4 regions of the Pseudoduganella sp. R-32 genome follow, and region 3 is predicted to be linked to each of the others. Evidence: predicted binding sites of a transcription regulator. Region 3 holds the regulator's gene; each other region holds the start of a gene.
The links. The regulator FNR, encoded in region 3, switches genes on or off when oxygen is low (the NO sensors DNR and NnrR bind a similar motif). The targets are predictions, from matches to a motif close to TTGATNNNNATCAA.
Positions count from the first base shown of each region.

Region 1 (7,590 bases), 1.7 Mb from region 3:
TTGCCGCGCACGACAGCAGCGGCGGCACGCAGGTCTTCGATGCGCGAGTTGGTGCAGGAGCCGATGAACACCTTGTCGATGCGGATGTCTTCGATGCGGGTGTTAGGCGTCAGGTTCATGTACACCAGGGCCTTTTCCATGGCGTCGCGCTTGACCGGGTCTTTTTCCTGGTCAGGATCGGGTACGCGGCCGTCGATTGAAGTCACCTGCTCCGGCGAAGTGCCCCAGGTCACCTGCGGCAGGATCTGGGCCGCATCCAGCGTCACCACGAAGTCGAACTTGGCGCCCGGGTCGGAATGCAGGGTGCGCCAATAGGCCACCGCCTGTTCCCATTGCGGACCTACCGGCGAATAAGGACGGCCCTTGACGTAGTTGATGGTGGTCTCGTCGACAGCGACCATGCCGGCGCGCGCGCCCGCCTCGATTGCCATGTTGCAGACCGTCATGCGGCCTTCCATCGAGAGCGAGCGGATCGCCGAGCCGGCGAATTCGATCGCATAGCCGGTGCCGCCAGCAGTGCCGATCTTGCCGATCACGGCCAGCACGATGTCCTTGGCGGTCACGCCGGCCGGCAGCACGCCGTCGACCTGCACCAGCATGGACTTGGACTTCTTGGCCAGCAGGGTCTGGGTCGCCAGCACGTGCTCCACTTCCGAGGTGCCGATGCCGTGCGCCAGCGCGCCGAACGCGCCGTGGGTCGACGTGTGCGAGTCGCCGCACACCACGGTCATGCCCGGCAGGGTCGCGCCCTGCTCCGGGCCGATCACGTGCACGATGCCCTGGCGCTTGTCGTTCATGTTGAAATAGGTCATGCCGACCGACCTGGTGTTCTTGTCCAGGGTTTCCACCTGCAGGCGCGAGACCGGGTCTTCGATGCCGTGCGAACGGTCCGTGGTCGGAACGTTATGGTCGGCCACGGCCAGGTTGGCCGACAGGCGCCATGGCTGGCGGCCGGCGTCGCGCAAGCCGTCGAATGCCTGCGGGCTGGTCACTTCGTGGACCAGGTGGCGGTCGATGTACAGGAGGGCGGTGCCGTCTTCCTCAGTGCGTACTACGTGGGATTCCCAGAGTTTGTCGTAAAGCGTTTTCATGATGCTGCCGTAATAGGTGATCCGTTTGATTATGCCATATTTTGTGCAATGCAAAACCCGGCTGTTTTCCGCCTTGTGAGCAATCCAACGTAGATTTCGAGCGATGGCGCCAAATAAAAAAAGCCCGCAGCCCCTTTTTGGGAGGCTGCAGGCTTGTGTTTTCTTTATTTTTCGAAGGAGGCTTTAGGCCGCCATTCGTACACTTCCCCTGCAACCGTCCATCAGGAACGATAGGCCAACCACTAGGACCAGGTCGCCCTCCGCGGAACGCGCGGTACCGGTAATGCCGTCCACCGACAGCGCGGTCATCGGTTTGATGACCAGGTCGGCAGTGCCGTCCACGGCCGCTACGGCCAGGATGTATGGCTGCGGCGAGTTGATGACGATGCCCACGCGCTCCGAGCACGGCTCGTAGCCCAGCGCACCGGCCAGCGAACGCACCGGCAGCGGACGGCCCTGGTCCTTGAGGACTGGCGCGCCGCCCACTTCCATGAATACTTCCGGCAGTTCGACCACGCGCTCGACCACCGCCATCGGCAGCGCCAGCAGCGCGCCCGAGGTGGAGACCAGCATGGTCGGCACGATCGACAGCTCGATCGGCAGGCGGATGGCGAACTTGGTGCCCTTGCCCAGTTGCGATTCGATGTGGATGGCGCCGCGGTTCTTTTCCACGGCGGTCTTGACCACGTCCATGCCGACGCCGCGGCCGGACACTGAGGACGCCACTTCCTTGGTCGAAAAGCCCGGCAGGAACACCAGCTGGTAGGACTCGTCGTCCGACAGGTTGGCGCTTGGCGAGATCAGCCCCTTTTCCGCTGCCTTGCGGCGCAGCGCCACCGGGTCCATGCCCTTGCCGTCGTCCTGCAGCACGATCATGACGGAGTTGGCCTCCTGCCACGCCTTCAGGGAGATGTAGGCTTTCGGCGGCTTGCCGATGGCCATGCGGGCGTCAGGCGCTTCCACGCCGTGGTCCAGCGCGTTGCGCAGCATGTGCACCAGCGGGTCGTACAGGCTGTCCACCACTACGCGGTCCACCTCGGTTTCCGCGCCTTCGATGGTCAGCTCGACTTCCTTGCCCAGGTCCTTCGCCAGTTCGCGCACCAGGCGCGGGAATTTCTGGAACAAGCGGCCGACCGGCTGCATGCGGGTCGCCAGGGTGGCGCGCTGCAGTTCGGTGGAATAGCGCGAAGCGCGTTCCAGCGTCTCGGTCAGGGCCGACATCAGGGTCGCAGCCTGGCCTTCGAATTTGAATTGCTGCAGGCGCTCCAGCAACACGGCTGCCTGGTTGGCGGCCTGCACCGACTCGCCGGCCACTTCGAGCAGCGCGTCGAGCTTGACGGCGTCGATACGGATCGATTCTTCCTTGGCCGGCGCGCTGGTCGGCTTGGCTTCGCCGGCCGGACGTTCGCGCACTTCCGGCGCCGCAGCGGGCGTGGCGGCCGGCGCACCGGCTGCGGCGTGGGCCGCAGCCACGCCTTCGGCACGCGCATCGACAGCAGGCCGCACGTAAGTACCGGGTGGCACCACGGCTTCGTACATGCCTTCCCAGTCAAGGCCATCGGCCGACGGCGCGGCAGCTGGCGCAGCGCCCGGTGCGGCGGCGGCAGGGGCAGCCGCGGGAGCGGCGGCAACCGGCGCGGCGGCCGGCTTGGCCTTGCCCGCAGCGGAGCTGGCCTTGCCCTCGATCGCATCTTTCAGGATCGCTTCCAGGTCGGCCGGCATCGGCGCCAGCTGGTCCGGCGCGGTGCCGTTATTCAGGTCGGTCAGCTGGTCGGCCACGAAGCCGGAAGCCTGCAGCGCCGCTTCGATCGACAGCGGCGTGACCGGCGCAGCGCCGGTGCGCAGCGCATCGAACAGGTTCTCGGTCAGGTGGCAGGCCGACACCAGCGCCCCCAGGTTCATGAAGCCCGCGCCGCCCTTGATGGTGTGGAACGAGCGGAAAACTGCGTTCAGCGTTTCCTTGTTGTCGGGGTCACGTTCGAGGCGCAGCAAGTGCTCTTCGACGTTGACGGCCAGGTCCATGGCCTCGACAACGAACTCCTTGAGCATATCGTCCATTAGAACCCCAGGTCGGCAAGCAGGTCATCGACGCTGTCCTGATTCAGGGCTTCCGATGGGACGGATGGACCCGACATCAGCGACACCTCTTTCTGCGCAATCTTCTCGCGCACATCGGCCGGCGCATTGTCCTTCAACAGTTGCGCCAGTTCGGATTCGACCTTCTTGGTGATGGCGACGACCTTCTTGATCAACTGGCCGGTGATGTCCTGGAAGTCCTGGGCCATCATGATTTCCAGCAGGCGGGCTTTCTCCGCCTCCGTTGCTTGCGCTACCTTGCTGGCAAAAGCGCGCGAATCGCCCGCCAGGGCCTTGAAGTCCTCAATGCTCAGCTTGCCTGCGAACAGGTCGGCCCAGCGGTCTTCCATTTCCTTGGCCTGCTTGGACAGTACTTCCTGCGCCGGCATGCCGTCGTCCAGGGTATTCAAGACCTTGTTGGCAGCCTGCTCGGTCAGCGAGGCGACATATTCCAGGCGGTCCTGCGCGTCCACGATCTGGGTCGACGCTTCAGTCAGGGCCTTGTCGTAGCCCAGTTCACGCAGCGAGTCGTGCAGCAGGCGCACAATGCCGCCCAGGCGCTCGAACATGCCCTCGGCGTGCTCGCCGCCTTCCGCGGGCGCCTCGCCCGCCGGGGCCGGGGCCGCTGCCGGCGCTGCGGCAGGGGCTGCCGTTTTGCTGGAAGCTGCTACGGAATCAAACAGGCTTTCCAGGTCATCAGAATCGCCCGACTCGGGTGCCGCAGCGGCCGGAGCCGGCGCTGGAGCAGGTGCAGGCGCATTCGCCCGTTGCGCGGATACTTCCTCAAATAATGCATCGAAATCATCAGCGGCGTCGGTCATAATTCCTGCTTCTCCATTACGTTTCAAATTGCCAAAACATTGTCAAATTTAACGCTCGGCAATAAATTGGGTTCTCTCGCGAGTGTAACAGGGGCAGCCCCCACAGTTCAATCTCTTAGGTGAAGCCGGATGGCCCTCCAAGTGTACTGTTGTATTTGCGGATCGTGTGAAATACACGCTGCAAGCCCCTGAAATAGCGGGAATTTGCGCCATCTGCGATGTCCTCGTGACAGTTTCTTGATAATTATCAACTCTTTACAGCAGAACAATACTGGCAAACGGGGCTACAATGAAGGCAGGAACTGACTCTTTTAAATAGTTAAAGGAGGCTGAGATATGTATCGGAAAATCCTGATTACGACGGACGGCTCGGCCGTTTCCAGCAAGACCGCTTGCGCCGGGGTCGAATTTGCCCAGCAGCTCGGGGCGGAAGTGCTGGCCCTGTTCGTGGCACCGGAATACCAGTACCCGATTTACGTGGAGATCATTCCGCCCAGCTACCCGAGCGAAGAAGAGTATCGGGCGGCAATGCAGCGCGCCGGCAACGAGCACGTTCAGTCTATCCTTGAGTCTTGCGCGAAAAAAGGCGTGCGGGCCGAAGGCATGACCGCCTTTGCCGAAAGCGCGGCACTGAAGATCGTGGACGTCGCCAACCAGTGCGGCTGCGACCTGATCTTCATCGGTTCGCACGGGCGCAGCGGCTGGGGACACTTGCTGCTGGGCAGCGTGACCAATAAAGTGCTGTCGCATACCAAGATCCCGGTGCTGGTGCACCGGCTGATCAAAGACCCGCGCCCGGCCTGAACGGCCAGCGTTACGACGCGCTCCGGCCTGCCGGGCTGGGGCGTGAAGACCAGTATTGCTAACTATTGAGGAACCATGATTCGAATTGTCATTGCCGACGACCACACCATCATGCGCGAAGGGCTCAAGCGCATTCTTGACGGGGCACCCGACATCGACATCGTAGGCGAAGCCATCGACGGCTTCGAAGTCCTCACCCACATCCGCCAGGGCGGCTTCGACCTGCTGCTGCTCGACCTGTCCATGCCAGGGCGCAGCGGCGTTGACCTGATCCGCCAGATCCGCAGCGAATCGCCCAAGCTTGCCATCCTCATCCTCACCATGCACGAGGAAGAGCAGTACGCGGTGCGCGCCATCCGCGCCGGCGCCCAGGGCTACCTGACCAAGGAAAGCGCCGGCACCCAGCTGGTGGGCGCCATCCGCAAGGTTGCCTCCGGCCGGCCCTATATCTCCACCGAAGTGGCCGAGCAACTGGCGCTGAATATCATGCAGCCAGCCGAAACCCTGCTGCACAAACAGCTTTCCGACCGCGAGTTCGAGGTGTTTTCGCTACTGGTGTCGGGAAAATCCATCACTGAAATCGCCAACGGCCTGCATTTGAGCGTCAAGACCGTGAGCACCCACAAGACCCGCATCATGCAGAAGATGGGCATGGCTTCGCTCTCAGAAATGGTTCAGTACGCAGTGGCGCACAAGCTGCTGACCCCGTTCAAGGCATGATTGACAAGGTTGATTTTAGGATAATTCCTACATCGCCCCACTACCCTCCTACGGGTATATTCAGCAACGACTGATATTTTTCCCACATTCACGTTGGCATACTGAAACCATTCCGTTTGGGAACCAGGAGATCAGCATGCTCTCAACGCAACCCGTGTCCCATGAGGCCGGCCGTCAGCGGCAAGGCCGTTTGTGGTCCAACCTGAAAGAAGTGTGCGAACTGCTGCACTTGCCGCCGGTATCGCTCAATTCTGAAGAGCTGCTGTTCCAGCATGTGCAGTTCAAGACCGGCCAGCGCGTGCATACGATTGGCCAGCCGTTCGACATGCTGTACGTGGTGAATTCCGGCTTCATGAAAACGGTGCTGATTGACGAGTTCGGCAACGAGCAGGTGCTGGCCTTCCCGATGAAGGGCGACCTGATGGGCGTAGACGGCATCCACAGCAAGACTTACGCCTCGGAGGCGGTGGCGCTGTCGGACTGCGACCTGATCCTGCTGCCGTTCAAGAAGCTGACCACGCTGGGCCGCACCCACGTGGAGTTGGAGAATTTGATGTACGGCGTGATGAGCCGCGAACTGGTGCGCGAGCAAGCCATGATCGGCATGCTGGGCGCCCTGAGCGCGGAGGCGCGGGTGGCGCGCTTCCTGGTCACGCTATCGGAAAAGTTTTCGCAGATGGGTTATTCGAGCAAGCTGTTCAACCTGCGCATGACGCGCCATGAGATTGGCAGCTACCTCGGATTGACGCTGGAAACGGTCAGCCGCACCCTGTCAGCCTTCAACGAGATCGGGCTGATCAGCGTGGACCAGCGCACCATCGGCATCAAGGATGTCGACGCCCTGAAATCGCTGCGTCGCCTGCCGCCATCGCGCACGCGCAGCAAGCTGCCGTCGCGCGCCAAAGCCGCCGCCAGCGAAGCTGCCGTGCCGCTGCTGGCGACTTTGTAAAGAGTACTACTCACCCAGCTTTGGCCCGCTTCGGCGGGCCTCTTTTTTTCTTCAATAATTTATTTGACAAGCTTTGCCGACCTGAGCATAATGCAAATGCGAATCATTCTTATCTGAGGAAAAATAACAATGTCTACTGCCACTATCGACGCCCCCAAACCCAAGGCTGCTGTCGCCCCTGCCGCGCAGCAGCCGACCCAGCCCCTGCGCCGCTACACCACCGCCGGCCTGATGGAAGATCAGCGCGAAATCGAAATTGAACATGCCGGCCGCATCTACCGTCTTCGCATCACGCAGTTGAACAAGCTGATCCTGACTGCCTGAAGCTTACCCTCCCCAATCGCCAGCCAGCCGTCACACGCGGCAGCCAGCCACCCCTGAAACTTTGGAGTGAATCATGGCTATCGACCGCAACGACCCGATCTTCACGCACAGCGCCGCTGCCCGGCAGCCGGAACTGATGCTGTCCGCCGTGCTGCACCTGATGTCCCACTATACGGCCAACGCCGCCGACAATGGCGGCTGCGTCAAGCTGGCATCGGTCATCGAGCGCCACCTGAAAGCGCTGGCGGCGCTGCCGGACCTCTCGCCCGTGCTGCGCGCCACCTGCCAGCAACTGTGCGAACAGTGGGGCGCCGTGGTCGAACATGCCCGTCCTCCGCAGGAACGCGCCAATTTCCTGGCGCGCCTGATGGGCCGTCCCCGCCCTGCCCCGCTGGCGGCCTGAGGGCCATCATGTGCGACAAGCACGACACTCCAGCCGCCAAGGCCGCGGCGGCCGAACCGGCGCGCCGCCGCCGCATCTGGGACCTGCCCCACACCTGCCACTGCCCCCTGGTCGGCGTCGGCCTGCCGCTTGGCGTGCTGCGCAAGATCGTCACCAAGGCAGTCGGCGGCAAGGTGCTGGCCGACGACTATGAAGTCCACGTTGGCGCCGTCAGCGAATGCGGCAACCGCAACCGCCTGTCCGAAGCCGTGCAGAAGGAACTGGAACGCCGCTATGCAGTGGTGATCCAGCGCTTCCGCCACGCCCGCGACACAGCGGCCCTGGAAGCGTTGTGGGAAGCTGCGGTCGCCAGCGGCGACGTGCCGGGCCCGTTCTGGGCCGGCCTGAGCCACCCGCACTGCA
Region 1 is NZ_CP183987.1:5,359,792-5,367,381, forward strand. It holds gene leuC (3-isopropylmalate dehydratase large subunit) at 1-1,094, opposite strand, end outside; gene ACN9MU_RS24475 (chemotaxis protein CheA) at 1,275-3,149, opposite strand; gene ACN9MU_RS24480 (protein phosphatase CheZ) at 3,149-3,988, opposite strand; gene ACN9MU_RS24485 (universal stress protein) at 4,325-4,792, shown strand; gene ACN9MU_RS24490 (response regulator transcription factor) at 4,868-5,512, shown strand; gene ACN9MU_RS24495 (Crp/Fnr family transcriptional regulator) at 5,649-6,461, shown strand; gene hemP (hemin uptake protein HemP) at 6,591-6,785, shown strand; gene ACN9MU_RS24505 (hypothetical protein) at 6,859-7,188, shown strand; gene ACN9MU_RS24510 (DUF2325 domain-containing protein) at 7,197-7,590, shown strand, end outside.
Region 1: ACN9MU_RS24485 (universal stress protein) is a predicted target of FNR. The motif match lies at 4,226-4,239, and genes of this name have one in related genera.

Region 2 (7,590 bases), 1.4 Mb from region 3:
CAGTTTCCCAAGATGGGGGCGCGCCAGTTCGAGCATTTGCATTGCCGACCAGCGCGCACCGCGGGCGACCGCCAGCCGCACGTGCGGTGCCAGTGCATCCAGCGTGAGGCGATGCGAGCCGGATGCGCTGTAGCGGCGCACGGCGGCCGCAGTACGCCGGCCAACCAGGTAGTCATTGCGCTCCGGGGCTTTCTGCAGCAGGACTTCGAGGCCAACCGACAGGTCCAGGCATTCGCCAAACTCCCGCCCCTTTTCTTCCGGCGGCAGCATCGCCCATGCATCTTCCGATCGCCCGAGCAGCGCAAGCAGCCGGAAACGCATGCAGGAACGGGCGTAGTGCTTGGGCGGGTTATCGCTGTCAAACCCTTGCTCCTCGATGTAGTCCAGGGTCGCCAGCGCCGTTTCGTACTGGCCAGCGGCGAACTGCGCCTGCGCCAGCGGCTCGAACCAGTCGACGCTTTGATCGGCGCCGGTCTCCTGCAGCTGAGGCAACTGCCGTTCTGCAAACGCCAAGGCCTCCTCCGGCTTTGCGGCATCCACCAGCGCATTCATCATCTCGCTGCTGATACAACGGAAACACCCCCAGCTGCTGTCGATGCGGGCCAGGGTATCCTTGCACACAGCGATGCGGTCATTTGCATAGCCGGCGCCGTCCACGTTCGCATAGCAGCAGGCGATGTCCTGCGTGGTGCAGACGCTTTGCGGGCAGTCGACGGTTTCCGGCCGGTGAGCGAATTCGAATAGCGACACCGTGTCTTTCAGGGCCGCCTCGCCTTCCCTTCGCGTGCAGACGCGTGGATTGATCGTCCAGTGGCGAAAGTACACTTCGAGCCATGGCAGGCGCGCTGCCCGTGCGGCCGCCAGCGCTTCCGGCAGCGCTGCTTGCGCGAGTTCGAGCCTTCCCTCGCTCGCGTTGCTCGGGATCTCGTTAATGAGCTCCGCCAGGCGGTAGTTGCCAGCCTCCTCGAGGTCGCGCTGCGTGTCGAAAACCCACTTCCAGATATCCATTTGATTCCTTGCTATTCAGTTGTTGCTTGAGACCGGGTCAATACCTGTACAAGCTGGCTGATGTCATGCAAGGCGCCGGTCAGGCCTTCCGTTGCAGGGAGCTTGCTCGTATCGCCGGCCATCATGACAATCTTCATCGAGCGCAGCAGCTTCAGCGCATGCAGGCAGCCGGCCGTTTCACCCTGTTCGCGATACGCGTTCAGCAGGCTGGTAATGGCCGGGTTTTCGAGGTTGATGTACAGCCGGGCCTTGATCTCGCCGTCAATATTGCTGGTGAACTGGCGTACCAGTTGCAGCGCCGATTGGGCGATGCGCTGGTCTAACTCGTCCGACTCCAGCCTTTCCTTCAATTCGGCATCCCGGTCTGGGACAACAACCAGCGGCAGGTGCGCGGGCATGAAGCGTGCAGGCACCAGCAGTTCGCCGTTGCCCAGGTGCCGTTTCAGCCACTCGGTGTGGTGGTCCGGCAGCTCGGCCTCGGCAAACAGCTGCCGGTTGCCTTTTTCGGTGCCGATTTCAACCAGCTTCCCGCCACACTGCTGCGCCCAGCGGCGCAGGAAGCTGTGTACGGCGTAGCGATCGCCTTTCACCACCGGGATATGCATGGCCCGGCACACCATGTCTTCGAAACCGCCGCTGTCGCCGAGGCTGACGTGGATCGGGCCATGCCCCTGCAGCTCCGACAAGGACAGGTCGCCACGCGACGTTGGAATACGCACTGCGTCCAACAGCAAGGTGAACAGATCATCATTGCACAGTGCCGCCGCCATCAGTGCCTCATTGTGACGGGTCAGTATGCGGCGCCATGCCGCCGGCTGTCCGGCCGCGATTTCGGCCAGCCCCTTCACCAGCGAATCGAGAAGGTCTGCCTGGGCGAATCCGTAATGGGCGTCGCGCTGCAGGTCTTCGCGGCTCGCAGTTGGCGTAAGGTCCTGTGACTCGATGACACCGCCAACAAAGCCCGCCCAGCGCGGCAGCAGGTCGCGGGCATCATCGTCAAGCAGCATGCCGCGCACGAATACCTTCAGGTTGCGGTTGTCGCTGCTGCTGTAAGTCGCGCCGTCCTGGATCCAGAGAATGCCGCGCACATCGCTGGCGGAGGTCTTCACCGGAATCGTGCAAATGGGTTCGAATTGCTGCTCGAACCGGGCCGCAAAGGCCAGGCTGCGCTTGCGCTGCTGCAGCGGGTGCTCCACTACATTGCCCTCCGCCTGGCGCCATGGCGGTGTAATTTCGTTGATGCGGACATCGCCGCAATAGACTGGCTCCGGGAGCAAGGCGCAGTAATGCCCCAGCAAGCGTTCCAGGCTGGACGCGCTGGCCAGGTAACGGTGCGCCGGGCGCAGCTTCAGCTCAATGCAGGTTCCGACAAGGCCGTCGTTCGGTACCGGTTCGACCGTGTAGGATTCTCCATTCTGCGACTGGTAGCGCCAGGCCTGGCCGGGCTCCTGGTAAGAAGTGGTCGTGACCGTGACCTGCTCAGCCACGACGAAAGCAGACAGGAATCCGAGGCCGAACATGCCGATCAGGGCATCGCTTTGCGTGCGCAAGGTGCGCGTGTAGCCCGCGCCGACGGTGGCGAGAAATGCGTGGATTTCATGTTCCGACAAGCCGGAACCGTTGTCGGTGATTCGCAGCACCCCATTGAGCTTGTCGCCGTCGAGCTTCAGCTTCCCGGTCTCCTGCCAATCCGGGCATTCGATGCGTCGGCGCGTGATGGAGTCGTGGGCATTCTGGATCAACTCCCGCACCGCCACCAGGGGCGTGGAATAGAGATGCTTGCCGAGGACCGACAGCAAGCCGCCAAGGTCAACGTTAGTTGCGTGTTGTTCTTTGATCATAGAAGAAAAAAAGGGCCGCCTATGCCAGCCCTTCAATCGTTGAAGCGTTGGCGCCTCGCAGAGGCCAGATCGTGAACATCATAGCTTGCGCAATGCAAGTAAAAACTCTCCAAATATCACGTAAGTATTGCCGTTCAACGCTGCGATTGCGGAATCGGACGTTTCAGCCATTTATTGAAAGCATCCAGGCCGGCCTCGAGTTCGGCCGAATACCGTTCCACCGAAGGCCGCCAGTTGAGTTTTGCTGCGGCGTCCAACATCATTGCGTGACTCTCGTCATGCAGCCATACACTGAGAATGACTCTTTCACGCACTTGGCCTGTGCCAAAGATGCCTTCGTCGTCAAGCTCCTTGATGGCAGCGAAGGCAGCCGCGAAGAAACGCTCACGCGACGCCTCGATCTCGCTTTCGTCACCGTCTGAGTATGGATCGGGCTCCAGAGCGCGAAGTTCATTCGTGAGCGGCATCATGTCGAGGCCCTCATCGAAGAATGGCGAGTCGCCGATGCTCCAACGCAGTGACTCGCGGTGCAGCTCAAAATTCGAGCCATAGTGTTCAGCGTAGTTGTCCGCGGCCGACTCGAGCCCCTGCTCAGAGCAAGCAACCGCGCCACAATAGGAAGCCGTGTCGGTGGTGTACAGCCCGAACGCATAGAAGTCGTCGTCGGGATAGCGGTCGCTTATGTGAGCTGCTCGTGTAATACTTGAACCGCCTTCATACATTCCTTCAATTCCCCTCCTATGCATTTTTTCCAGAGCAAAGCTGCGGCCGAAAGCTTCCGCTCCTGCAGCAAATCCAGGATGTTTTCTTGTTCATCCTCACCGAGTTTCTGGAATTGACGGACCTCAATCGCTCGCGGCTCGCCATGCCGGCCGGAAGGGTCACGACTCATGAGGCAGGAGTGCAGGTCATGGATCGGAAGCGCATTTTCGCCGGATTCCTGAAGACCGACGAACATCGTCAATCCAGACGGCTCTTCAAGCTCGAGTTCGTATGTCGGCCAGTCGATCAGGTTGGCTACACTGTAGATCATGTCTACCTGGGTCTCGCGGACGACATCCATCAAGTCGTCCATGTCGACGCCCTTGTCCAGGAGTCGCCTGACGGCATCGCCGCCAAGCACTGGCAACTTCGAGGGACTTGATTCGTCAATGACCAGGCTCCAGAGCCCGCGTTGCAGCAATTCAGATAGCAAGGTACGGGCGTCGTTCCCGGAGAGATCGTCGGCGATGGATTCAGCCTGCGCTTGTGAGACCCCGATGCGTTGAAGTTCTTCCGAAACTGCTCGATTCATTGTTCAAATGCCTGAATTGTGGGGAGCTTCGCAGCGTGGAGCATTGCGCAGCCCAACTTGAATCGCCGGTCGAGTTGACGATCTTGCAAATTCTATCACGATGCTGCGCACTCCATTTCCGGGCGTGACAGGCAATGGTTTAGCACGTTCGTTCTCGTTTTGATCCAGATCAAGGAAAGATCGCACTTCACTCCCTAAAGTGAAGCGCAATATCCGATCCCGGCCCAAAACGATGGAACCGCCCATGCCAGTTAGCTCCCACGCCCCACGCACAGCCTATGAACAGCTGGACCAGCAGGTGCATGCCAGCCTGGCCAGCGCCAGCTCCTCCTTGTCGATCGCATCCGCCTTGCTGGCGGCAACGGATTGGGCACTGCACCTTGCCGTCTCGCCCGGCAAGTGCGCCGAACTGGGACAGCTTGCCCTGCGCCAGTCCTGCGCCTTGGCGCGCTACACACTGGAAAGCGCGCGCGGTCACGCGCCAGCGCCGTTGGCAAGCGAACGGCGCTTCGCTGCGCCCGAGTGGCAGCAATGGCCGTTCAATACCTGGCACCAGGCCTTCCTGCAAACCGAACAATGGTGGAAGGCTGCCAGCAGCGATGTCTGGGGCGTATCGGAGCATCATCAGTCGCAAGTCGGCTTTGCAGCCCGCAACCTGCTCGATGTGTATTCGCCCGCCAACCAGTTCTGGACCAATCCGGAAGTACTGCGCGCCACCATCGAACAGGGCGGCTGCAACCTGGCGCGTGGCGCCTGCCTGGCGCTGCGCGACTGGCAGCAGGCATTGGCGCAGCGCCAAACTGCGCCCTCCGGCCCGCACCAGCAGGTAGGGCGGGACCTCGCGAGCACGCCGGGCAAGGTGGTACTGCGTAACGACCTGATCGAATTGCTGCAATACGCGCCCGCCGGCGAACAGGTATATGCCGAGCCGGTGCTGCTGGTGCCGGCCTGGATCATGAAGTATTACATCCTTGACCTGACGGCCCAATCCTCGCTGGTGCGCTACCTGGTCGAACGCGGCCACACGGTGTTCTGCATTTCCTGGCGCAACCCGGGTCCCGCACAAAGCGAACTGGATATGGACGACTACCTTGAGCAAGGCTGGTTCGCGGCGCTCGGCAAAGTCGGCGACATCATGCCGGGCCAGCGCGTGCATGCGGGAGGCTACTGCCTGGGCGGCACGCTGCTCGCCATTGCCGCTGCTGCCATGGCGCGTGAGCAAGACCACCGGCTGGCTTCCCTGACCTTGCTGACCGCCCAGACCGACTTCACGGAGCCGGGCGAACTGGGCCTGTTCATCGACGACAGCCAGCTTGGCGTGCTGGAGGCGCAAATGCAGCAGCGCGGCGTGCTGCGTGCGGAACAAATGGCGGGCGCTTTCCAGCTGCTGCGCGCCAACGACTTGCTGTGGTCGCGCATGGTGCGCCGCTACCTGCTCGGCGAGGAAGAATTCCCCAACGACCTGATGGCCTGGAACGCGGACGCCACCCGCATGCCGGCGCGCATGCATTCGCAATACCTGCGCCGCCTGTTCCTCGACAACGACCTGGCCGCCGGCCGCTATTCCGTACAGGGCAAGCCGGTTGCGCTGGGCGACGTCGCGCTGCCGGCATTCATGGTGGCCACCCAGTCCGACCACGTGGCGCCCTGGCGTTCGGTCTACAAATTCCACGCGCTGAGCCGCGGTGAAATCACCTTCGTGCTGTGCAGTGGCGGGCATAACACCGGCATCGTGAGCCCACCCGGTTCGCCGCATCGCCAATACCAGATCCATACCCACGCGGCCAGTGCACACCACCTGTCGCCGGACGAATGGCTGGCCGTGGCGCGCCAGGAGCAAGGCTCGTGGTGGCCCGCCTGGCAAAGCTGGCTGGCCGCGCGTTCGGGGCCGCGCGTGGCGCCGCCGGCGCTGGCTCCGGCTGGAGCCGATGCGCCCGGCAACTACGTGATGGAGAAGTAAGATGCGCCTTTCACTGGACGGAAAAAAAGGACTGGTAGTCGGCATCGCCAACCGCGACAGCATTGCCTGGGGCTGCGCACGCGCATTGCGCGAGGCCGGGGCCACGCTGGCGATCACCTGGCTTAACGACAAGGCACGGCCGCACGTCGAACCGCTGGCGCAGGAACTGGATGCGCCGCTCCGCCTGCCGCTCGACGTGGAACAGCCGCAGCAGATGGAAGCCCTGTTCGATGCCATCGATTCCCAATGGGGCAAGCTCGACTTCGTCCTGCATTCAATCGCCTATGCGCCAGGCGCCGACCTGCAGGGACGCGTGGTGGACAGCTCGGCAGCCGGCTTTGCGCGCGCCATGGACATCTCCTGCCATTCATTCCTGCGCCTGGCGCGCCTGGCCGAACCGCTGATGAAGGACGGCGGCAGCCTGCTGACCATGAGCTACCTGGGGGCGGAGGAAGTGGTCGCCAGCTATGGCGTGATGGGCCCCGTCAAGGCTGCGCTGGAGTCGAGCGTACGCTACCTCGCCTCAGAGCTGGGCCCGCACGGCATCCGCGTCAACGCCGTCTCGCCCGGCCCGTTGGCTACACGTGCCGCTTCCGGCATCCCGGGCTTTGACGCCTTGCTGGCGAACGCGGAGCGCCGCGCGCCGCTACATCACAAGGTCACGGTGGACGACGTCGGTGCGCTATGCGCCTTCCTGGTCAGCGACGCCGCGCGCGCCATCACCGGCGACACGCTGTACGTCGACGCCGGCTACCACATCCTGGACTGAAGCTGCGATGCCACGACTTCCCTTCCGCTCCCTGCCGCTACTGCTGGCAGCCTCGCTCGGCGCCTGCACCAGCCTGGCGCCCGGCTACCAGCAGCCGGCGCTGCCAGTTCCTGCACAGTATCCACCGTTCGCACCAGCCGGCGGCGCGGCGCTGGAAAGCGACTGGCGCAACTTCTTCCGCGACCCGCAACTGCAGGCGCTGATCGCGCAAGCGCTGCAGGACAACCGCGACTTGCGCATCGCCGTCAGCCGCGTGGCGCAGGCGCGTGCCGCCTATGGCATTGAAGCGTCCGCCCAACTGCCGGCAGTGGCGGCCCAAGCCGGCGCCGATCGTTCGCGCGTGCCGGCCGACTTGAACCTCACACGCCGGCCGCTGCATGCCAGCCAATACCAGGCCGGAGTTGGCCTGGCGAGCTGGGAGTTCGATTTCTGGGGCCGCGTGCGCAACCTCAGCGAAGCAGCGCTGCAAGCCTACCTGGCGACCGACGCTGCGCGCAACGCCGCGCGCGCCAGCCTGGTCGGTCAGGTCGCCCTGGCCTACCTGGACCTGTGCGACACCGCGCAGCGCATAGCGCTGGCCGAGCGCACGCTGGCCAGCCGCCAGCAGACCTTCGACATGGTGGCACGCCGCGCGACATTGGGTTCTTCCTCGCAGCTGCAGCTGGCCCAGGTCGAAACCCTGCTGATCCAGGCACGCTCCCTGCTCTTGCAACTGCAA
Region 2 is NZ_CP183987.1:5,029,492-5,037,081, forward strand. It holds gene ACN9MU_RS22900 (hypothetical protein) at 1-1,008, opposite strand, end outside; gene ACN9MU_RS22905 (ATP-binding protein) at 1,020-2,849, opposite strand; gene ACN9MU_RS22910 (DUF4303 domain-containing protein) at 2,984-3,571, opposite strand; gene ACN9MU_RS22915 (hypothetical protein) at 3,529-4,143, opposite strand; gene ACN9MU_RS22920 (PHA/PHB synthase family protein) at 4,388-6,103, shown strand; gene fabI (enoyl-ACP reductase FabI) at 6,105-6,872, shown strand; gene ACN9MU_RS22930 (efflux transporter outer membrane subunit) at 6,880-7,590, shown strand, end outside.
Region 2: ACN9MU_RS22920 (PHA/PHB synthase family protein) is a predicted target of FNR. The motif match lies at 4,303-4,316, and genes of this name have one in related genera.

Region 3 (7,590 bases):
ACCTTCGTGCTGCGCGGCGAAGAAGATATTCGCCGCATCGGCAGCGTTTCCTTGCTGGTGTCGGACAGCCACGGCATCCACTTCCTGATCCGCGACCAGTTCGCGCTGGATAAGCACAGCAAGAAGATCCTCGATCGATTCCTCTAAGCGCGCCGCTAGCGCGCCATGCCATCCAGTTCCGCCAGGACCTCGCCGGGCAAATCGAGCGCCTGCGCGGCAAGGTTCTCCTTGAGGTGGGCAATCGAGGTGGTCCCCGGAATCAACAGCACATTCGGCGACCGGTACAGCAGCCAAGCCAGGGCCACCTGGTTCGGGGACGCGCCCAAGCGGGCGGCGACACGCGACAAGGTAGACGACTGCAGCGGCGAGAACCCGCCCAAGGGGAAGAACGGCACGTAGGCGATACCATCGCGTGCCAGTTCATCAATCAAGGCGTCGTCATTGCGGTGGGCCAGGTTGTACTGGTTTTGCACGCACACGATCTCGCACATCCGCCGGCCCTCGGCTACCTGGGCATGGGTCACGTTGCTCAAGCCGATGTGGCGTACCAGGCCTTTGCGCTGCAGCTCGGCCAGCGCGGCAAGCGGCTCTTCGATCGAGCCCTCAGCCGGCTGCATCGGATCGATCATCAGGCGCAAATTGACGACATCCAGTTTGTCGAGCCCCAGGTTGCGCAAGTTGTCATGCACGGCCTGTTCCAGTTCAGCAGGCGAACAAGCCGGCAGCCAGGAAGAATCGGCGCCGCGCCGGGCGCCAATTTTCGTGGCAATCACCAGGCCATCGCGGTAGGGGCGCAAGGCTTCGCGGATCAATTGGTTGGTTACGTGCGGGCCGTAGAAATCGCTGGTGTCGATGTGATCGACACCGGATTCAACCGCCGTGCGCAAGACCTTCAATGCGCCTGCTGTATCGGCCGGCGGCCCGAAAACATGCGGCCCTGAAAGGCGCATGGCGCCGTAACCCATGCGATTGACGATCAGGTCTCCGAGGCAGTAAGTGGATGGTTGCTGGGACATGGTAGAGCTCCTTTTCAATGAGGTTCCCAGTCTAGAAGCGAATCGACCGTTCGATAAGCCGGTATAATCAAAACAGCCCGTACGAAAATTTGCACAATGCGCGTCGATCTTGCCGACCTGAATGCTTTCATTGCCGTTGCACGCGCCCAAGGCTTTCGCGATGGCGCGCGTGCGATGGGCGTCAGCGCATCCGGTCTCAGCGAAGCGGTGCGCCGCCTGGAAGCCCAGTTGGGAGTGCGGCTGCTGAACCGCACCACGCGCAGCGTCACCTCCACTGAAGCGGGCAAGCGCCTGCTGGCGCGCCTCCAGCCCGCCCTGTCAGAAGTCGATGCCGCCCTCGCCGAAGTGAACGGCTTGCGCGACCGGCCAGCCGGCAGATTGAGGCTGAACGTCCCCATCAGTGCAGCACGACTGGTATTGCCGGCCATCGTACCGGCGTTCCTGGCCGCCTATCCCGACATACAACTGGAAATTGCCGCAGAAGAGGGCCTCGTCGACGTGCTTGCCGCGGGCTGCGACGCAGGCGTTCGCTATGACGAGCGCCTTGAGCAGGACATGATCGCGGTACCCATCGGCCCACGGGTCCAGCGCTTTGCCGCCGCTGCCGCGCCGGTCTACCTCGACAAACGCGGGCGGCCCGACCATCCGCAACAACTGCTCCAGCACGATTGCTTGCGCATGCGCTTTGCCGGGCGCGCCGTACCGCCATGGGAATTCAGGCGCGATGGGGAAACCGTGAAAGTCGATGTCAACGGCCCCTTGCTGGTGGAGCCATCCGGTGCCGTTGAACTGATCGTCGACGCGGCCAAGGCAGGAAGCGGGGTCATCTATCTGTTCGAAGACTGGCTGCGCCCGCACCTGGACAATGGCGCCCTGGAAGCGGTGCTGGAACCCTGGTGGCAATCCTTTACGGGCCCTTTCCTCTACTACCCAGAGCGCCGGCTGGTTCCGCCGCCCTTGCGCGCCTTCATAGACTTTGTCAAAAGTGAAAATTGACATGGATCATGTGCACGATTTTTTCCCAGCGGCACAATTGCGGTTCGACACTACTGGAGAACCCCATGGATTCCATCGTCTTCGGGCCGGACCTCGCACTGGGCATTCCCGTTCTCGACCAGTCGCACCGCATCGTCTTCGACATGCTCGACGCCATGGTAACCCTGCCCCGTCCCGCCTTTGACGCAGCCTGCCGCGACCTGGCAGCTGAATTCATGGAACACCTGCGCGAAGAAAACAGCCTGATGGAGCGCATCGCCTACCCGGCTGCCCAGGCCCACCGCGCAGCCCATGGCTACTTGCTGGAAAAGGTCGCCCGCACCCTGCGCCTGCTGAAGGACGACGAGGAAGCCACGGCACGCGACATCATCCGCACCCTGCCGGACTGGCTCGAGGCCCACATCAACACGATGGACCTTGCGCTCGCAGTTGCGGCTTCCCGGTTAGAGTAATAAAGTGCTTGACTTAGAGTGCACTCTAACTTTTACGATCACCCCATGGAATCGCACCTGAGCATTGACGAAGTCGCCAAACGTACCGGCCTCACAGCCTACACCCTCCGCTATTACGAGCGCATCGGGCTGATTGCCCCGGTCAATCGTGCAGCGGGCGGCCGGCGGCGCTATGCGGCCTCGGACCTTGCCTGGATCGAATTCCTGCTGCGTCTGCGAACGACCCATATGCCAATCGGCAAAATGCAGTCATTCGCAAAACTTCGCGGCGCTGGGGACTCGACGGTGCCGGAACGGCGCCGGATGCTGGAAGAGCATATGCAGAACGTGCTCGCCGAAATCGAGGCGATGCAACAATCTGCAGCATCATTGCAGGCCAAGATCGAGTATTACCGCTCCCTGGAGCAGTCCCTGGCGTCGAATCCAACCACCGATGGAGCACATGCCAATGAACACCGAAAGCCGCTACGAGCGCGGGCTCGCAAAACTGCGTGAAGTCGACGGCCAGGCCGGCGACCGCGTCGTGCAAAGCCTGGAAGATATTGCGCCCGATTTCGCCCGCTACCTGATCGAATTCCCCTTTGGCGACATCTATTCGCGCCCGGGGCTTGACCTGAAATCACGCGAGATCGCTGTGGTGGCCGCGCTGACCGCCATGGGCAACGCTGCGCCCCAGCTCAAGGTGCACATCCACGCCGCCCTCAACGTCGGCGTCAGCCGCGAAGAGATCGTGGAGACCATCATGCAGATGGCCGTCTACGCCGGCTTTCCGGCTGCGCTCAACGGCCTGATGGCCGCCAAAGAAGTGTTCGCGCAATAAAAAAGGGGCAGCAAGAGCTGCCCCATACACCCCCTACAGGTGAGAAAACTGGTAAGCCGGTCAGGCGACAGCGAGTTCCTGCGCCATGCCGCCGGACGACATGGCCTCGAGCCTGGCGCGGTCGGTAATGCGCAGATCGCGGTTGCTCAGGACGATCGAGCCATCCTGGCGCAGGCGGGCCAGCTGGCGGCTGACGCTTTCCACGGTCAGGCCCAGGTAGCCGCCGATATCTTCACGCGACATGCGCAACTGGAAGCTGGTCGAAGAGTAGCCGCGCTGGGCGTAACGGCCAGCGAGGTTCAGCAGGAACATGGCCAGCCGCTGTTCGGCGCGCATATGGCTCAGGAACAGCATCACCGACTGCTCGCGCTGGATTTCGCGGCTCATGGTGCGGTGGAACTGCTGCAGCAAGCCGGGAATCTGCATCACCAGCTCTTGCAGGCGGTTGAAGGGGATCTCGCAGACTTCACTGTCCTCCAGCGCCACGGCATTGCAGGAATGCTGGCCATTGCCGATGGCTTCCATGCCCAGCAGGTCGCCGGCCATGTGGAAACCGCCAATCGTCTGTTCGCCGCGCTGGTTCACCTGCACGGTCTTGAAGTGGCCGAAGCGCACGGCATACAGGCTGTGGAAGCTGTCGCCGGTCTTGTACAGCGGCTCGTCGCGGTTCACGCGGCGGCGGCGGGAAATGATCTGGTCAAGGCGAGCAACATCTTCGTCGGCCAGGCCCTGTGGCAAGCAAAGGCGGTTGAAGCTGCACAGCGAGCATTTGGCTGCGACTGGTGCGCAGGATTTGGTGGCGTTTGCAGGGGTGATTGGGATGACCGGGCTCATTTTGCTGCTCCTTGTTTTCGATGGAAGCAGTATCGCGCCCGGCGTCATTTCCCGGTATCAAGCATCCTGTGTAGTTGCTGTAGTGGTTCCCCTACAGCCGCTCAGATCAGCCCGTGCTCGAGGGCATAGCGGGTCAGCTCAGCATTCGTGGACATGCCCATTTTCTCGAGGATGCGGCTGCGATAGGTTGTCACAGTGTTAGGACTGAGATGTAGTTTTTCCCCTATGCGCACCAGGGACTCGCCCTGGGCAATCAGTTTGAAAACTTCCAGTTCGCGGTTGGAGAGCTCTTCGTGGTCGCCGCTCGGGCCGCCGCCGACCAGGGTTGCCAGTTTTTCAAGCAACGCCGGGCTCACGTGCTTGCCGCCCGAGGCAGCCTTGCGCACGGCCTCGATCAGGGTCGCCGTCGGCGCATCCTTGGTCAGGTAGCCGGAGGCGCCCGATTTCAGCGCGCGCACCGCGTAAATTTCCTCGGAATAGGTGCTCAGCACCAGCACCGCCATGCGCGGGCATTCGCTGCGCAGGGTCTTCAACAGGTCCAGGCCATTCTTGCCCGGCATCTTGATGTCCACCAGCGCCACGTCGAAACTGCGCTCGGCCACGCGCTGCATCGCTTCGACGGCGTTGCCGGCCTCGCCCTCCACGCTGATGTCGGGCGCCGTGCCCAGCATGAGGCGCACGCCATTGCGTGCAATCGCATGGTCGTCGACCAGCAAAACGGTGATCTTGTCACCCATTCTTGTCCTCCAAAGGCAGCCGCAGCTGCAGGGTAGTGCCCTGCCCGGCCTTGCCGCTGATATTCAGTTCGCCGGCAAAGCGGCGCGTGCGCTCGTGCATGCCGAACAAGCCCCACGATTCCCGGTCGGACAAGCCGGCACTTTCGATACCCTTGCCATTGTCTTCCACCCGCAGCACCACGTTTTCGCCGTCAATATCCACGATGACGCGCGCCTCGCTCGCTTCGGCATGGCGCACCACGTTGGTCAGCGCTTCCTGCGCGACGCGGAACAACATGGTGCTGCGCTCCGCATCGAGCTCCAGCGCCTGCGCCTCCGGCGTGATATTGCAGGTGCATTGCAAGCCGCTGCGCTGCGCCACCTGTTCCGCATACCATTCCAGCGCAGGCCAGATGCCCAGCTGGTCCAACACGCTTGGACGCAGGTCGGTAATCACGCGGCGCACGGTCTCTATCGCATCTTGCGCCAGCTTGGCCGCATCCTTCAACAGTGGGTCCGATTGCTCGCCGCCGCGCTCGATGGCGACCGAGATATAGGCCTTGATGCCGGTCAGCAGGCCGCCCAGTTCATCATGGATTTCCTGGGCGATGCGGGTGCGTTCGTGTTCCTTCAGTTTTTCCTGGTACGCGGCCAGTTCACGCAGCTCTTTCTGCGACTGCCGCAGCACCTGTTCAGCCAGTTGTTTCTCGTCGATCAGGCGCTGCTCGCGCAGCAGGCGGTCGATGGCGCCCGCCAGGAAGTCGAGGTAGCGGCCGTCGTTGTCCTTCACCAGGTAGTCGCGCGCGCCGCGGCGCATCGCTTCCGCCGCAACGGTGGCACTGTCGGCGCCGGTCAGCATCATCACCGGGATATTTGGCTGGGGTTCGCCGCGGTCTGCCGCGAGACGTGCCAGGAATTCAAGCCCGGTCAGGTCGGGCAAGTGATAATCGAGCAGGATGCAGTCGGGCTCTTCGCGCAAGGCGATATCCAGGCCTTCCTGGCCACTTTCCGCTTCCAGCAATTCGCAGTTGAAGCCCGGCGCCTGCGCAAAGGCGCGGCGGCAGGCGATACGGTCAACGATATCGTCTTCGACGATAAGGACCCTTACCCTGTTCATGGCAGCTCGCTGATGGTCCAGTACAGGTTGATGGAGCGGACCACCTCCACGAACTGGCGGTAGTCCACCGGCTTGGTCATGTAGCCGGCGACGCCCAGGTCGAAGCTGCGCATCTTGTCCTGCTGTTCTTCCGACGTGGTCAGGACGATGACCGGGATGCGGCGCAGCAGCGGGTCCTGCTTGACGTTCTGCAGGAACTCGATGCCGTTCATGATCGGCATGTTCAGGTCCAGCAGGATGATGCATGGCTGTTCGTTGCCCGGCTCGCGCAGGTATTCCAGTGCGGCCTCGCCGTTTTCCGTCGCCACGACACGGTTGCTGACATGGACCTCCTTCAGCGCGCGCAGGATGGTCATCACGTCGACCTGGTCGTCTTCCACCAGCAGGATCGGCTTGCTCGTATTATTCATGCTTTATTCTTTCTTTTCTTTGGCAGGGTGAAATAGAAGGTCGTGCCCTTGCCCAGCTCGGACTCCAGCCACACCCTGCCCTGGTACATTTCCACAATTTTTTTCACCAGCGCCAGGCCGACACCCGTGCTTTCAACCCGGTCGCGCGGCGCCAGCGTCTGGAACAGCTGGAAAATCCGTTCAAAATGACGCTCGGCGATGCCGGGGCCGTTGTCGCGAACGTAAAAGCGCCACTGGCTGCCTTCGTCGGCCCAGCCCACTTCGATTTCGCCGTCCGGCTTGTCCATGTACTTGACCGCGTTCGACACCAGGTTGTGGAACAACTGCTGGATGCGGGTCGGTTCGCCGGCAACTGTCGGCATGCCGGGCATCACGGTAACCTTGATATGCGCCGGAACTGCCAGCAGGTCGACCACCTCGGCCACCAGCTGGTCGAGCTGCACCGGCACCACGGCTTCCTTGATGCGTCCCACGCGCGAATACTGCAGGATGCCGTCGATCAGGGCCCCCATGCGGTGGACCCGGTTGATCAGGAGCCGCATGTGCTCCTTGCCTTCTTCATTGAACTTGTCGGCGTAATCATGCGCCAGCCAGTCGGCCAGCGAGCCGATGCCGCGCAGCGGCGCTTTCAGGTCGTGCGATACGACGTAGGCAAAGTTGGTCAGTTCTTCGTTGGCGCTGGTGAGCTCCTGCAGCAGTTGCTGCGCCTTTTCTTCGGCGTGCTTGCGCTCGGTGATGTCGCGCACCAGTCCAGTGAACATGCGGCGCCCGCCCAGCCACATTTCCGTGACGGCCAGGTCCATCGGGAAAATACTGCCGTCGCGGCGCAGGCCCTGCACCTCACGGCCCTTGCCGATGATGCGCTTTTCGCCGGTGGTCATGTAATGCTGCAGGTAGCCGTCGTGCGCTTCGCGGTGCGGCGCCGGCATCAGGATCTTGACGTTGCGGCCCAGGACTTCCGATTCCGGATAGCCGAACATGCGCTCTGCGGCCGGGTTGACCCGTTCGATGATGCCGTGCTCGTCGATCGTGATGATCGCATCGACCGCCGTTTCGAAGATCGCGCGCATGCGCGCTTCGCTTTCCTGCAGCGCGTGTTCGGCCTTCTTGCGGGCGCTGATATCGTGGATGGTCGCCATCACCATCGGCTGGGTGCCATTGTCCTGCAGGGGCGACAGGCTCACCTCGACCGGGAACTCGGTGCCGTCCTTGCGGGTGGCGAACAGTTC
Region 3 is NZ_CP183987.1:3,679,005-3,686,594, reverse strand. It holds gene ACN9MU_RS16920 (DUF1854 domain-containing protein) at 1-147, shown strand, start outside; gene ACN9MU_RS16915 (aldo/keto reductase family oxidoreductase) at 156-1,016, opposite strand; gene ACN9MU_RS16910 (LysR substrate-binding domain-containing protein) at 1,113-2,012, shown strand; gene ACN9MU_RS16905 (bacteriohemerythrin) at 2,078-2,464, shown strand; gene ACN9MU_RS16900 (MerR family transcriptional regulator) at 2,510-2,959, shown strand; gene ACN9MU_RS16895 (carboxymuconolactone decarboxylase family protein) at 2,913-3,284, shown strand; gene fnr (fumarate/nitrate reduction transcriptional regulator Fnr) at 3,345-4,118, opposite strand; gene ACN9MU_RS16885 (response regulator) at 4,220-4,855, opposite strand; gene ACN9MU_RS16880 (response regulator) at 4,848-5,951, opposite strand; gene ACN9MU_RS16875 (response regulator) at 5,948-6,361, opposite strand; gene ACN9MU_RS16870 (sensor histidine kinase) at 6,358-7,590, opposite strand, start outside.

Region 4 (7,590 bases), 1.1 Mb from region 3:
GATCGGCAATTCGAGGCGGGCCGGCATGACGGAGTCCAGCAGGCCGCCGCGTTTGCTGAATTCGGGCAGGCGCAGGGCGCCGTTGGTTTCTTCGAACTTGAGCTTGAAAAGCTGGGTGGCATGGTCCGCCTGGCGTAGCAAATGGCCGGAGTGCTCGGCCAGCGTGCGCGCCAGCGAATGGCTGTGCTGGACGGCGTCGTAATGCGCACTTTCAGCGTCCTGCCTGAGCTGGTAGAACACGTCGGCCCACATTACCACCAGCAAAACCAGCGTGAAAGAGGGCAGCAGTATCATGCGATACAGCTTGCGGAAAATCTGACGGGCGGTGGATGTTGGCACAGGCTTATTTTGCACTCAAACCCCGGCAGCGGGGTCAAAAAAACGGATCAATGCTGCCTGGCAGCCACCATCATTCGCAAAATGCCAAGAAATACTGTCAATTCGCTATTAGAATAGGCGTTCACACCCTACAGGAATCGAGTCTTGACCGAACTGAATCTCTCCCTCGCCGCGGCACGTGCCTTGCACCTGGCTGCGCAAGGCCTGCTGCAACCGCGCCGGCGCAAGGCGCAGAAAGGCGACGTGCTGGAAGCGATCCGCAGCATGGGCGTGCTGCAGATCGACACCATCCATGTGGTGGCGCGCAGCCCCTACCTGGTGTTGTGGAGCCGCCTGGGCGACTATCCCCAGCCCTGGCTGGAAGAGCACCTGGCCGAAGGGGCGCTGTTCGAATACTGGGCGCATGAAGCGTGCTTCGTGCCGATCGAAGATTACCGCCTGCTGCGCCATCGCATGGTCGATCCGAGCGCGATGGGATGGAAGTATTCGGCGCAGTGGATGAAGGAACGGCGCGCCGACGTCGAGCGCGTGCTGCAGCATATCCGCAGCAATGGGCCGGTGCGCTCCGCCGATTTCGAGCGTACCGACGGCAAGGGCGGCGGATGGTGGGAATGGAAGCCGGAGAAGCGCTCGCTGGAAGTGCTGTTCACCGCCGGCGAGCTGATGATCGCGCGGCGCCAGAATTTCCAGCGCGTGTACGACCTGGCCGAGCGCGTGCTGCCGGATTGGGACGACAGCCGCATGCCCGGCATGGATGAAACCCGGCGCGAACTGGCGCTGAAATCGGTGCGCGCCCTGGGTCTTGCGCGCAGCGCCTGGGTGGCCGATTACTACCGCACCAAGCCGCCGCGTCCCGACCTCGAAGCGCTGGCCGAGGAAGGCTTGCTGCTGCGCGCCCGCGTCGACGGATGGAAAGACCCGGTGTACATCCACCACGACCTGGCGGACCTGGCGCAAGCGGCAGCCGAAGGCAGCCTGTCGCCGACGCTCACCACCATCCTGTCGCCTTTCGACCCGGTAGTGTGGGACCGCCGCCGCGCCCTGGACCTGTTCGACTTCGATTACCGGCTTGAGTGCTATACGCCAGCCGAAAAGCGCCGCTACGGCTACTTCACGCTGCCTATCCTGCGCCGCGGCGCACTAGTGGGCCGCATCGACGCCAAGGCGCATCGCCGCGGCGGCACGTTCGAACTGAAAAAACTGGTGCTGGAGCCGGGCGCCCGCGTCAGCGAGCGCTTCGTGCGCGACGTTGCCGGCGCGGTGCAGCGCCTGGCCAACTGGCATGGCTGCCCGCAGGTGCAGGTGCAGGCCAGCGAGCCGCCCGGATTCGCCGCCACGCTGCAGGCGGAGCTGGACGGCCAGGGAGTCGAACAATGAAGCTCGCCCCGGCGCCGCAACGCGTGGTGGGCACCGACGGCAAGCCCTTGCTGGGCCGCTTTTCCGGCGCGACGCAATCTTTCGACTGGCATTTGCTGGCTGGCGAGCATGCGCGCGGCAGACTGTGGCGCCGCTTCCATCACAAGAAATGGCATTACGTCTCGCTGGTTTCGGAGCAGGTGATGGCGGCAGTTGCCATCGTCGACCTGGGCTGGACCAGCACCTGCTTCGCCTACGCCTTCGATCGCAACGACAACGATATGATGGCCAACTTCTCGCAAGACGGCCTGCCGGGCCGGATGTCGGTCGGCGTCGGCGAGCACGCCGGCGCGGCAAGCTGGTTCCGCACGCGCAGCGCCCAGGTCAGCATCGAACCGCTGGAAGGCGAACGCTTCCAGTTGGCCTTGCGCTGCCCCTACATGGAGATCGACGCAGAATTCGGGCCGCCGATCGCGCCGCTGCTGCTGGCGACAGGGCCGGTGGCGGGCGGGGCGCTGCACGGCACGCAGAAGTCGCCCGGCATGCCTTTGAACGGTGAAATACGCACCTTCCGCGACCAATACAAGCTCGATGGAGGCGTGGCCAGCTTCGATTATTCGAACGGCCTGCTGGCACGTGAAACTTCGTGGCGCTGGGCCTCCGGGCACAACCTGGAAATGGGCTTCAACCTGCAATCGGGCTATTTCGGCGGCCACGAAAATGCGCTCTGGATCGATGGCGAAGTGGTGCCGCTGGCTCCTGCGCATTTCATCTTCGACCCGCACGACCCCATGCAGCGCTGGCACATCTTCACCGAAGACGACCAGCTGGAGCTGTTCTTTACCCCCGACGGCGCGCGCCGCCAGGACCGCAACCTGCTGGTAGCTGCCAGCCGCTACATCCAGCCGGTGGGCCACTTCAGCGGCTGGGTACGCAGCGAGCCGGAAGGGCCGAAACGCATCGTCACGCAACTGGCAGGCGTGACCGAGGACCACTATTCACGCTGGTAAGGGAAAGCCGCCATGAGCATCAGGAATATGGACAGCCTGTTCGACCCCGGTTCGGTGGCCATTTTCGGCGCCTCGCTGCGGCCCGACCGCATGGGTACCCAGGTGATGAACAACATGGCGGAAAGCGGCTTTGCCGGCGCGATCTGGCCCGTCAATCCTAAATACGAGCAGCTGCGCGGCATTCCATGCTACCCGCGCCTGTCGGCCCTGCCGCGCGCGCCGGACCTGGCCATCATCTGCACGCCGCCCGAAACTGTCCCGGCCCTGATCGCCGACCTGGGCGCCCGCGGCACGCGCGGCGCCATCATCCTGACGCCGGTCAGCGCTACCATCGGCCAGCAGATCATGCGGGCGGCGCGCCCATACCTGCTGCGCATCCTCGGCCCTGGCGGCATCGGCCTGCTGGCGCCGCTGGCGGGCCTGAACGCCAGTGCCGCCCACGCCGGCGCCAAGCCGGGCAAGACCGCCTTCATTTCCCAGTCGGCGACCGTGATGACGGCGGTGCTGGACTGGGCACAGCTGCACGGCATCGGCTTCTCGCGCGTGGTATCGGTGGTGGAGGGCGGCGATATCGACCTGGGCGACATGCTGGACTACCTGGCGGCGGACGATGACACGAGCGCCATCATCATGCACATCGAATCGGTGAGCTGCGCCCGCAAATTCATTTCCGCCGCGCGGCTGGCGGCGCGCGGCAAGCCGGTCGTGGTGCTGAAGGCCGGCCGTAGCGGCGACGACAAGGTGTACGACGCCGTGATCCGCCGCGCCGGCATGCTGCGCGTGTATTCCTCGGCCGACCTGTTCGACGCGGTCGAAACGGTGGCGCGCGCAAGGCCCACGCGCGGCACGCGCCTGGCCATCATGAGCAACGGCAGCGGCACCGGCAAGCTTGCCGCCGACGCGCTGCAATACGTGCACGGCAAGCTGGCGCAATTCTCGCCCGATACCGGCAAGCGCCTGCGCAACGAGCTGCCGCCCGGGCTGCTGCTGGCCAACCCGATCGACATCGGCGGCGAAGCCAGTGCCGAACGCCATGCCGCCGTAGCCAGCGCCTTGCTGGCCGACCCGGGCGCCGATGCATTGCTGGTGGTGCACGCGCCATCGTCGGCCGCAGCCAGCACCGGCGTGGCGCAGGCCTTGGCGCCCTTGCTGCGCCAGAGCGGCCGCAGCGTGCTCTCCTGCTGGCTGGGCGGCGCCTCGGTGGCCGGCGCGCGGCAGGTCTTCGCCGATGCCGGCCTGCCGACCTACGACACGCCCGAAAAAGCCGTGCGCGCCTACAGCCAGGTGGTGCAGTATTCGCGCAACCAGGCCTTGCTGATCGAGGTTCCGGCCCAGGTGCCCGCGCATTCGGTGCCGGAGCGGCAGGCGGCGCGCAACCTGGTGGAAGCGGCGCGCGCCGCCGGCCAGGCCGAGCTGGCGCGCGCCGACCTGGCCGCCGTGCTGGCGGCCTACGGCCTGCCGCTGGCAAGCGAGCCGGCCGGCGGCAATGTGCAGCAGCTGCGCATCGCCATGCAGGTCGACCCTGTCTTCGGGCCCGCCATCAGCGTTGGCCTGGGCGGCAGCGCCGGGCGCGTGGTGGACGACCGCGCCGTCGGCCTGCCGCCCTTGAATACCGTGCTGGCGCGCGACATGCTGCGGCGTACGGGCGTCGGCCGCGCCCTGGTCGACGAACGCGAAACCCTGTGCAGCGCGCTGGTGCATGTGGCCGAACTGGTGGCCGACATCGGCGAAATCGCCGCGCTGGAAATCGACTCAGTCACCGTGGTGGACGGCGTGCTGCAGGTGCATGCCGCACGGGCCGCGCTGGGCCCGCGCCGCGCCGAAAGCAGCATGGCGATCCGCCCCTATCCGCAAGAGCTGGAGCAGGAAATCCAGTGGCAGGGCGCCGCCCTGTTGCTGCGCCCGATCCGGCCGGAAGATGCCCCGGCCCACGTGCGCTTTTTCAGCCAGCTCGACCCCGACGATGTGCGCCTGCGTTTTTTCTCGGCGATGAAGGAATTGCCGCCGACCCAGCTTGCGCGCCTGACCCAGATCGACTACGACCGCGCCATGGCCTTCATCGCCACCCGCACCGGCGCCGATGGCCAGCCGGAGACACTGGGCGTGGTGCGCGCGGTAGCCGACCCGGACAACCAGAAAGCGGAGTTCGCGATCATCGTGCGTTCCGATCTGAAAGGCAAAGGATTGGGAAATATCCTGTTCCAGAAATTGCTTGACTATTTCGGCAGCCGCGGGACGCGCGAAATCACGGGCGAAGCCCTGTCGGAGAATATCGGAATGCAACAACTGATGCGAAGATTTGGCGGAACAGTGACGGCGTCGCGAGAAGCTGGTATGGTTGATCTTCGCCTTGCGCTGGATTTGAAAACCTCCTAAATTGTGGAGGGCGAATGGCGTTACCTTGATGTACGTCAAAGTGAACCTGTCGGGCTAATTTACACTTGTACTTCCGTTTCCGCGTAGCGATATTTGGGAGCAAGAATGTTAACGGCCACATATACATTAGTTGCGCTTTCCGTTGAACAGGCTAACGTGCGCCTTAGCCTGCTGTCGTTTCAAAAATACGTGCAATCGACGCTGTTGCGGCAACAGCGCCTGACGCTCTCCCAGCTTGAATATGCTTGCGAAACCCTGGAGCGCCTGTACCAGGCCTGCCATTGGCGCAAGATCGAGCTGTACCTGATTCCGGCCCTGCAAAATGCGACGGAACAGGCCAACCAGCTGCTCGACGAGCTGAGCCGGCTGAACCAGTCTGCCTTGTCGGTGATCCGGCGGTTGCAGGCTGAACTCGACTCGGCGGTGGAGTACAGCGAACAGCAAGTGACGGAGATCTGCGAATCGATCGAGACTTTCTGCACGGTGCTGTTGCAGCGCCTGGAGAAAGAGGAAAAGGAATTGTTTGCGATTGCCCGCGCCACCATTGGCGGCGAAGCCTGGTTCGATATCGCGAACAAATTCCTGGCCCATGATGCTCAAGTGGTGGAAGCGCGCCGCGTGCCGGCCTCCGCCGAAAAAGACAGGAAAGCCTTGTTGGAAGCCAAGCAGGTGCGTGCCTCCCTGCGCAGCGAAGACGAGCTCGTGGTTCCTGTGCCGAAGCTGCGCTACCACCGGCGCACGCGTTTGGCCCATCGCGCCGCTGCGGACACGGCCTGAACACGCCATGCCTGCATTCGCCGCCCCTGCCGGGCGGCGCTGCGCTATGATGGTGGTTTTGATCCATTCATAGCACAACTATGTTTGAGTTCCTTTTCAAGCAGCAGGCCAGCCAGGCCAGCGTTGCCGGCCAGCCGAGCCCGGGCGGGTCGCAGGCGCCGCTCGGCACTCCCGCAGAACGCCGCGCGGCGCAAGCCGAGCTGGCCCGCAACCTTGCGGGCGACGAGGCTGCTGCGGTCGAGCTCATCCTGAACAGTGAATTTGCCGACGTGCGGCTGGCGGCAGCCGAACACGTCGTCTCGCAGGCGGCGCTGGAGAAAGTGCAGCAGGCGGTGCGCAACTCGGACCGCCGGGTGGCCAAGTTGGTGCAAGGACGCCTGGACGCCATCCGCCATGTGCAGGCCGAACAGAAGCAGGCGCAGGCCTGTATTGCTCTGGCGCAGCGCTTGTTGGCTGATGAAAAGTTGACGCCCAATCTGGTGGCTGACCTGGACCGTCAATGGAAGGTGGTCGATGCCGCGCCGTCTGCTGCGGCTGAATTTACCCATATCCGCGATGCGCTGGGCGAACGCCTCGAAGCACAGGTCTCCCTGCAGCGAGCGATGATCGATGCGCTGGCAGCCTTGCGCAAGCATCCCGATTCCGTCGAACTGGAGCGCCTGGCCAGCGAACATGCGGCACACCTGGCCTCGCCCGAGCGCGGATCGCTGCCGCGCCACCTGCTGAACGATTTCGATGCTGCCCTGGCTGCGGAACGCGCCGCGCAGCAGCCGGCCGCACCGCCCGCCGCCGCGCCAGCGGCAGCAGTGGCCGCCGAGGCCGCCGAGGCCGAACGCGTCCCCGCCAAGGGCGCCGCAGCAAGCGCAGTGGACGATGCCGCTCCGGCGCCTGGCGCCAGCGCGCCGCCGGTACCGCCGCATAGCGAGGCCGTCACGCACGCCGACGGCCACGATGCGCTGGCCGCCCGCCCGCCGCGCCCACCAAAGGAAAAACACAAGCCATCGCCCGCCGAGCAGGAAGCCAACCGCCAGTTCATGGACCTGGTCGAAGCGATGGAAACCGCACTGGCGCAAGGCCAGCTCCACATTGCCGCAGAGCACGATAAAACCCTGAAGGAAAGCAAGACCGGCCGCCTGTCGCCAGCCCAGGCCGAGCGCCTGGCCCATGCGCGGGCCGACTTCAAGCGCCTGGGCGACTGGGCGCGCTGGGGCGGCAATGTCTCGCGTGAAGAGCTGGTGCACGCCGTCGAAAGCCTGCCTGCCGAGGGCCTGGGGATGAGCGAGCTGGCCAAGAAGGTCGGCAGCATGCGCGAACGCTGGAAGGCGCTGGACGGCGTATCCGGCGCCGCGCCCAAGTCCTTGTGGGAAAAATTCGACGCCGCCTGCACCGCCGCATACGCTCCAGCCGCCGCCCACTTCAAGCACCTGGCCGACGAGCGCCACGCTAATGCGGCGAAAGCGCAACAATTGGTCGACGAGGCAAATGCCCTGATCGCCAAGGACAGCGCGCAACTGGAGGCTGCGGGCGGCGCCCAGGTCGACCGCGAGGAATCGGCCTCTGGCAACCTGCCGCACACGCACGACTGGCGCAGCCTGGCATCGTCGACGCAACGCCTGCGCCAGGCCTGGAGCCGCCTGGGTACGATCGACCGCAAGGACAAGAAACGGCTGGACGCGGCCTTCAGCAAGGCGATGGACGCGCTGATGGCGCCCCTCGAGTCGCAGCGCAAGAT
Region 4 is NZ_CP183987.1:4,795,270-4,802,859, reverse strand. It holds gene ACN9MU_RS21705 (diguanylate cyclase domain-containing protein) at 1-339, opposite strand, end outside; gene ACN9MU_RS21700 (winged helix-turn-helix domain-containing protein) at 484-1,716, shown strand; gene ACN9MU_RS21695 (DUF2804 domain-containing protein) at 1,713-2,705, shown strand; gene ACN9MU_RS21690 (bifunctional acetate--CoA ligase family protein/GNAT family N-acetyltransferase) at 2,718-5,081, shown strand; gene ACN9MU_RS21685 (hemerythrin domain-containing protein) at 5,187-5,858, shown strand; gene ACN9MU_RS21680 (DUF349 domain-containing protein) at 5,939-7,590, shown strand, end outside.
Region 4: ACN9MU_RS21685 (hemerythrin domain-containing protein) is a predicted target of FNR. The motif match lies at 5,107-5,120, and genes of this name have one in related genera.